DNA from 2 places in the Rothia sp. P6271 genome. Region 2 is predicted to be linked to the other one. Evidence: predicted binding sites of a transcription regulator. Region 2 holds the regulator's gene; the other holds the start of a gene.
The links. Region 2 encodes LexA, which represses DNA repair genes until DNA is damaged. Its sites were predicted from a motif close to TCGAACANNTGTTCGA; they were not measured.

Region 1 (4,403 bases), on a different contig from region 2:
AAACCTCAAAAAACATTTAGATATCGTTCGCAGCTTCGGAGTACAACCTGTCGTTGCCATCAACGCTTTCCCTAGTGATTACCCTTCAGAGCATGAGGTGATTGCGCGTATCGCCGAAGAATCAGGTGCCCGTGTTGCTATCCATCGTGGCGTTGCTGAAGGTGGACGAGGGACTGTAGAACTTGCAGAAGCAGTCGTTCAAGCATGTGAAGAATCGCATGAGCTCACCTACACCTACAATGACAACGACTCCCTCGCTGAAAAGATTCAAAAAGTTGCTGTCAACGTATATGGCGCAGACGATATTGAGCTGAGTGCATCTGCTCGAAAACAATTACGTCGTTTTGAAGAGCTTGGTTACGGGAAACTTCCGGTTGTTATCGCCAAAACACACCTTTCAATATCTTCTGACCCCAAACTCAAAGGCGCACCTACAGGTTGGACTATGCCCGTACGCGAAGTGCGTCTGGCAGCGGGGGCCGGATACGTTTACGCCATTTGTGGCACCATGCGCACCATGCCCGGGCTAGCTAAATCTCCAGCAGCTGAGCGCATCGGTTTTGACGCAGAAGGAAAAATTACTGGACTGTTCTAAACCAACAGTCTGTACTCCTATCGCGACATATAGCTGGTGGTGGAGAACCTCTTGCAAGGTTCTCCACCACCAGCTATATGTACAACATAGTGTGTTTGACTACCAGCCGCGCTCTTTCCACTGCTCTAGAGACGGACGCTCCTGACCTAACGTCGTGCCCTTCCCATGACCTGGAAGAACCACCGTGTCATCCGGAAAAACATCAAATAATTTTGTGGTGACATCATGGAAGAGAGAACAAAAATCTTCTGGAGAATCTGTTTTACCGACTCCACCAGGGAAGAGAGAATCGCCAGAGAAAATAACTGTCGGAAGGCCCTCAGCCGTGAGAACACATGCAATAGAACCAGGGGTATGACCTACTAAAGAAATGGTTTCTAAACGATACGAAGAATACTCAAAACGCTCTTGACCATGAAGCTCGTGATGTACCCGATAATTTTCTTGGGACTCAATAGCCTGAATATCTGCTGCCCCAGCATACGTTTTTGCACCAGAGCTCTCAGCAACAGCTTCTAAAGCGCGGATATGATCCCAATGCCCGTGGGTTGTAAAAATAGTCGTAATCCTTGCCGAACCGCCACCATCTAAAACATCATGGCATGCAACGTCACGGGCAAAAGAACATAGACGTTCAGCATCTGCTGCAGCATCAATCATGACCTGCTCACCACTACGAATATCGGTGAGTAGATAAACATTATTTTCCATCTGCGAGACGGACAACGAACGAATCGTTATATCATCAGTCGAAAAAAGAAGAGTACCGAGAGAATCTGTCATGGTATGTAGTCTACTTGGAAAACTTGCTCTACCAGAAGCTCTATGACAGACCAAGACACTAACCGCTCCAAACTAAAACCCCAGCATCCTAGACGAAAAAGAATCCCCATGAGTGAAGTTATATGCGTCAAACTTTTGCACCTCTTGCAACGTAGAGTAGTCAAAGCACCAGAAAACACTTAGAATATATCTTCGAATACATAGATAGTTTTAAGACTGAGGAACACCATGGCAGAGACAACTGCACATCAACAAAACCAAGAACATATCCACGTTCAAGGTGCACGAGAAAACAACCTCAAAAATGTAGACCTCGTTATACCAAGAAACTCCATGGTCGTTTTCACCGGACTCTCCGGCTCCGGAAAATCTTCACTAGCGTTCGATACCATCTTCGCTGAAGGACAACGCCGCTACGTAGAATCCCTCTCAGCCTATGCACGAATGTTCCTCGGACAAGTAGATAAACCTGACGTAGATTTTATTGAGGGCCTCTCGCCAGCAGTTTCCATCGACCAGAAATCTACCTCAAAAAACCCTCGCTCTACCGTCGGAACTATCACCGAAATCTACGACTATATGCGCCTTCTCTGGGCACGTATCGGACACCCGCATTGCCCCGAATGTGGAGAAGAAATCTCACAACAGAGCCCTCAACAAATCGTCGATCAGCTCATGGCACTACCCGAGAAAACCCGTTTTCAAGTGCTATCTCCCGTCGTCTCAGCACGTAAAGGAGAATTCGTCGACCTCTTCCTAGAACTCTCTGCACAAGGGTTTTCTCGCGCTCGCGTCGACGGAGAGAACATTCAACTTTCTGACCCACCAAAACTCGCTAAACAATATAAACACACTATTGAGGTTGTCGTAGATCGTCTCGTCATTAAAGACAGCATCCAACAACGTCTCACAGACTCCATCGAAACCGCTCTTAAACTGAGCGAAGGAAACGTGCTCATTGACTTTGTCGATGAAGATGAAAACTCACCGACACGTACACGACGTTTTAGCGAACATTTAGCATGCCCTCAAAATCATCCTGTGCAAATGGAAGAAATTGAACCGCGTGTGTTCTCCTTCAACTCCCCATTTGGCGCGTGTTCTGCTTGTGACGGTATTGGGTTTACTCTCGAAGTCGATGAAGACCTGATTATCCCTAATCCTCAAGCAACGATTCGTGAAGGTGCAATTGCTCCGTGGTCACAAGGTAAAGCAACCTCCGAATACTGGATACGTTTGCTAGAAGGCCTTGCACAGGAACTTGACTTCAGCCTTGATACTCCATGGAATAAACTTCCCGCAAAGATTCGTCAGAGCATTCTTAACGGTAAAGATTATAAGGTTACTGTCTCGTATCGAAATCGGTTTGGACGTGAACGACGCTATACCTCTGGTTTTGAAGGCGTCTACGCATACATTAAACGTAAACACGAAGAAACCGAATCTGAATGGTCTAAAGACCGTTACGAACAATATATGCGTAACGTTGCGTGCTCTACCTGTGGGGGAGCACGTCTCAACCACACGATACTGGCGGTCACTGTAGGCGGAGCTTCCATCGCCGATATTACGGAGATGCCGCTACGAGAGGCTCTTGAGTTCATGCGTTCACTTTCTTTGAGCGAACGTGAAGCGCACATCGCCGACCTCGTACTCAAAGAGATTGACGCGCGTTTGCAGTTCTTACTTGATGTGGGACTAGACTATCTGACATTAGGGCGTGCTGCGTCTACGCTCTCAGGCGGTGAAGCACAGCGTATTCGTCTGGCCACTCAAATAGGCTCTGGCCTTGTTGGTGTTCTTTATGTGTTAGATGAGCCTTCTATTGGGCTTCACCAAAGAGATAATCGACGTTTAATTGAGACGTTAACAAAATTGCGGGACATGGGAAACACTCTCATCGTGGTAGAACATGATGAAGACACCATGAAAGAAGCGGACTGGATTGTGGATGTTGGTCCTGGTGCTGGTGAACATGGTGGGCGAGTCGTTCATTCTGGAACCTATGAGGAGCTGCTCAACAATACAAAATCGCTGACTGGCGACTATATGGCAAAGCGTCGTGTCATTGATATTCCCAAGGATCGTCGTGCCATTGATAAAAAACGTATGCTCAAGGTATGCGGAGCACGCGAAAACAACCTAAAAAATATTGATGTTTCGTTCCCTCTCGGTGTTTTAACCGCGGTGACGGGTGTTTCTGGTTCAGGTAAATCCACCTTGGTCAATGACATTCTTTACACGGCATTAGCTCAGAAACTTAACGGAGCTAAGCAAGTGCCTGGACGTCATACAAAAATTGTTGGTTCTGAACATCTCGATAAGATTATTCACGTGGATCAGTCTCCCATTGGTCGTACGCCTCGTTCTAACCCTGCAACATATACTGGGGTTTTTGACCATATTCGTAAACTTTTTGCTGAGACTCAAGAAGCAAAAATGCGTGGTTATCTGCCGGGGCGTTTTTCGTTTAACGTCAAGGGTGGACGATGCGAGGACTGTTCTGGCGATGGAACTCTTAAAATTGAGATGAACTTCTTGCCAGATGTGTATGTTCCGTGCGAAACCTGCCACGGCAAACGATATAATCGCGAGACCTTAGCGGTCTTGTACAAAGGTAAGAGTATCGCTGACGTTCTTGAAATGCCAGTTGAAGAGGCTGCTGAATTCTTTGCCGCTTTTTCTCCCATTGCCCGCCATCTGAATACTTTGGTTGATGTGGGCTTAGGCTATATTCGGTTAGGGCAGCCTGCTACAACATTGTCGGGTGGAGAAGCTCAGCGTGTTAAACTCGCATCTGAATTGCAGAAACGTTCTAATGGGCGTTCTATCTATGTTCTTGATGAGCCAACAACGGGTCTGCACTTTGAAGACATCCGAAAGCTACTACATGTACTTCAGGGGCTTGTTGATAAAGGAAACTCTGTCATCACTATTGAGCATAATCTTGACGTTATTAAATCTGCTGACTGGGTGATTGATATGGGCCCTGAAGGTGGTAGCGGTGGCGGAACTGTGATTGCAG
Region 2 (4,403 bases):
AAACGCAGATTATCAATCGTGATTTACCGCGACTTTTAGAAACCCTTTCGAATGTTCCTGAGGGGCAAACTGATGTTGCTGTTCTCAAGGGCCGTAATAATTATGTGTGTGTTCATAAGCTTGAGGGCGGTTACCCCGACGATGAACAAGAGGACACTCTTTTTGCTGCAGATGTGGCCAGTGGTTCTGTTGGCCGTCTTGGTCAGGAAGTGTTGCGTCTTCGTCAGTGGGCTCAGACAACTGATACTGGTGACAGGGACGATATTAAACCCGGTGTTTCTGATCGTGCTTGGCGTCAAGTCTCTGTTTCTGCTGCTGAATGTTTGGGTAAACGCTGTCCTTTGGTGGAGTCTTGTTTTAGTGAGCTTGCGCGTGAGAAGGCTGCTCAATCAGATATTATTATTACGAATCATGCTCTTTTAGCGATTAATGCTTTTGAAGGTATTGGTGTTTTGCCGGAGCATGAGGTTGTTGTTATTGATGAGGCACATGAGTTGGCAGACCGTGTGACGGGTGCTGTGACGGGCTCTCTTTCTGCCGGAATGGTATATTCGGCTGCTCGTTTGGTACGTAAACACACGAAAGCTAGTTCTGATCCTTTAGAGCATGCTGGTAGCGCTTTAGAAACGTCTTTACGTGGCGTTGCTGCAGAGCTTTTACCTCGTGGCTTGACGGAGAGTATTGCTCATTCTGTGGAGCTGGTGCGTGAAGCTGCACGTGTAGCATTATCTGATACGAAAAGTGATTCTAAAGATAGTGATGCACCACGTCAGTTGGCGCGTAGCGCTCTTTCAGAGTTATTAGAGATAGCTGAACGGCTATTGGGCGCTGACGAGCATCATGAGGTGGTGTGGCTATCTCGTCCACAGTTGTGGGAAGCTGGGCGTGGTTATGCTCCTGCTTCTGATGATGACCCCGCAACGTTGTATATTGCTCCTTTATCGGTTGCGATGCAGCTACGTGAAGGACTTTTTGACGGGCGGACGGTGGTGCTGACCTCTGCAACGTTAAAGTTGGGGGAATCTTTTGATGTGGTTGCTCATTCTTTGGGGCTGAGCGGTGCAGGTGCTCCTCGATGGGAGGGGCTAGATGTTGGTTCTCCTTTTGATTACCCTAAACAAGGTCTGCTGTATGTTGCTGCTGATATTGCTAAACCATCTCAGGGGATTTCTACTGCTCAATTAGAGCGTATGTGTGAGCTGGTAGAGGCTTCTAACGGTGGTGCTTTGGGGCTTTTTTCTTCGAGGCGTGCGGCTGAGGATGCGGCAGAGTATCTTCGTGAACATACCGATGTTTCTGTTCTGGTGCAGGGAGAGTCTTCGCTTGGCTCTTTGGTGAAGGAATTTTCTGAGGATAGAGATTCGTGTCTTTTTGGGACGATGAGTTTGTGGCAGGGTGTTGATGTGCCGGGGGATTCTTGCCGTCTGGTACTGATTGATCGTATTCCGTTCCCTCGTCCTAACGATCCTTTGATTCAGGCTCGTACTCGGTCTGTTGCTTCTCGTGGTGGTAACGGTTTTATGAGTGTTTCTGCGTCATATGCGGCTGTTCGTATGGCTCAGGGTGTGGGGCGTTTGATTCGTTCTAGTGATGATCGTGGTGTGGTTGCTGTTCTTGATTCTCGGTTGGCTACTCAACGGTATTCTGGATATTTGATGAGTGCTTTGCCTCCTTTTTGGAAGACTACAAGAACTGATGTTGTATGTGGTGCTTTGCATCGCTTGCATGTACAAGTGAGTTAGCGCATAAAAATATTGGGTGTGTTCCTGTTAGAGGCAGGAATACACCCAATATTTTTTTTATGTGGTTTTGGTATTAGAGACTTCGTAATACTGATACGACTTTGCCCATGATGGTGGCGTTATCGCCGAGTATGGGTTCGTATCGGGTGTTTTGTGGTAGTAGCCAGGTGTGTCCGTCGCGTTGGCGGAAAGTTTTGACGGTTGCTTCGTCTTCGAGGAGTGCTGCAACGATATCTCCATTATTTGCGGTTTGTTGTGCGCGGACGACAACCCAGTCTCCGTCACAGATTGCTGCGTCAATCATGGAGTCTCCTTTGACATGGAGCATGAATAAGTCTCCGTTGCCAACAATTTGGCGTGGCAATGTCATGACGTCTTCGACGGATTGTTCTGCGGTGATGGGACCGCCTGCGGCGATTCTTCCGACTAGGGGTACTACAGCGAAATCTTCGCTGTTGTGTTGAGGTGTTGGTAACTGAACGATGACCGATTCGGTGCTTTTTTCTTCAGTCGTTTCTTGTTCTTCTGCGAGTATTTCGATGGCTCGTGGGCGTTTGGGGTCTCGTCGGATGTAGCCTAGTTTTTCTAGTTGTGAGAGCTGGTGTGTTACTGATGATAAGGATGCGAGACCTACGATATCTCCAATTTCTCGCATTGAAGGGGGGTAACCGTGGGTGTCTATAGCTTCAGAGATGGCAGTCAAGATGTGTTGTTGACGTGAACTGAGAGGTTTTCTGCCAGATTGTGGCGCAATAGTAGCGCTGGAGTATGTGTTATCGCTCACGGCGTTCCTTTGTCCATGTTGAGGGGCCTGTCTAATGATGTTCTGGCGTAGCACCCCTAGCCATTGCTGACATAGGGGATTTTAAAAGTCGTTAAACACTACCTGCCAATAAACAGTGTTAGGACAAGAGTATGGCACGTATCGAAAAAGTTCAAACATTTGTTCTAGTTTTTCTCGACTATATTCGAATTTTCTGATAGAACATATGTACTATATAGAACATAGTTTCGATTTATTCAGGGTGAATATTCGATATATAGCTCTATTGCTATCAGGAGGAAATATGTCAAACGTTCTGTCTTTCAAAGGTTCAGTACCTGTACGTGTCGTAGTCTCTTCACGTTCAATGCCACAGAACACCTCACGAGTTTATTGGGGCAACTATCGTATTTCCTTTCTAATAGGCGTGGTTCTTTGCTGCATCGCATTATTGACTCTATTAGCCTGTTTTTACGTGGTGAACACCGCCCATGCTTCAACGATGCAAGAGCTACATCAAGTGACCGAACAAGTCACGGTTGGATACGGTGATACTTTATGGAGTATTGCTGAAGAACATTCTGCAGGTATGGATGTTCGTGACGTTTTGCTTCACATCATACAAATTAACGATTTATCATCAACATCCCTAGATATTGGGCAAAAGCTCGAAGTGCCTATCTACTCGTCTTGAGAACTTGAGAGAAGAATGTGCGATGACTATCTGTTCTCGATAGACTGTAGGAGTGAATGAAGCATTAGACCCCCTTTCAGCATTACCTATTCGTGACGACTTACGAGGGCGCTCTCCCTATGGTGCTCCGATGATTGACGTTCCTATTACTCTCAACGTCAACGAAAATACGCACCCAATGCCTCAAGAAGTTATTGACGCAATTACCGCAGAAATAGCAACGGTAGCGCGTACCCTGAATCGTTACCCCGATAGGGAATTTACGGCTCTTCGTGAAGAACTCGCCGACTATCTAGGACACGGACTTAAACCCGAAAATATTTGGGCTGCTAACGGTTCTAATGAAGTATTGCAACAGTTATTCCAAGTCTTTGGTGGGCCAGGACGAAGCGTGATGAGCTTCGTCCCTACCTATTCGATGTACCCTCTCTTAGCTGATGGAACAAACACTCGCTTCATCGCGGGAAAACGCGCACCCGATTTTTCTCTCGATGCAACATCTGCTGTCACCCAAATTCAAAAACATCGACCAAATATCGTTGTTTTATGTTCTCCTAATAACCCAACAGGAACAGGGCTTGGGCTAGACGTTATTGAAGCTGTCTACGAAGCAATGCAAGAGCACGAGGGTGTCACCATCGTGGACGAAGCGTACGCTGAATTCGCTCAAGATACCTCTGCTCATGCGCTAACTCTTCTGCCAAACCGCCCTCGGCTGGTCGTAAGCCGTACCATGAGTAAAGCCTTTGCTTTTGCCGGAGCTCGGTTAGGATATTTTGCCGCAGACCCCGCGATTGCTGATGCGGTGCGTCTTGTTCGCTTGCCGTACCATCTATCCAGCGTCACACAGGCTGTCGCAATAGCAGCCTTACGCCATCGAGAAGGACTGCTCGCTAACGTACAAGATATTAGAACCCAACGTGACCGTATCGTAAAAACTCTCAAAGAATACGGTTTACATCCAGCTGTATCAGATTCTAATTTCATCTTTTTCTCAGGCTTACGCGACGAAAAAGAAGCATGGCAATGGCTTCTAAACGATGGCATTCTAGTACGAGATAACGGTATCGCCGGACATCTACGCGTCACTGCCGGAACAGCATCAGAAACAACAGCTTTCCTTGAAAGCCTTAAGAAGTATTTGGAACATTCCGGAGAACTACCAGCCTCTTGCTAACATCAACATGAGATGATTCTTATAACA

Region 1: uvrA (excinuclease ABC subunit UvrA) is a predicted target of LexA. The motif match lies at 1,559-1,574, and genes of this name have one in related genera.

The regions. Positions count from the first base shown of each region.
Region 1 is NZ_JBLXXV010000002.1:293,360-297,762, reverse strand. It holds gene ACN08X_RS03710 (formate--tetrahydrofolate ligase) at 1-595, shown strand, start outside; gene ACN08X_RS03705 (MBL fold metallo-hydrolase) at 695-1,378, opposite strand; gene uvrA (excinuclease ABC subunit UvrA) at 1,607-4,403, shown strand, end outside.
Region 2 is NZ_JBLXXV010000007.1:23,684-28,086, reverse strand. It holds gene ACN08X_RS06230 (ATP-dependent DNA helicase) at 1-1,742, shown strand, start outside; gene lexA (transcriptional repressor LexA) at 1,816-2,526, opposite strand; gene ACN08X_RS06220 (LysM peptidoglycan-binding domain-containing protein) at 2,810-3,199, shown strand; gene ACN08X_RS06215 (histidinol-phosphate transaminase) at 3,252-4,376, shown strand.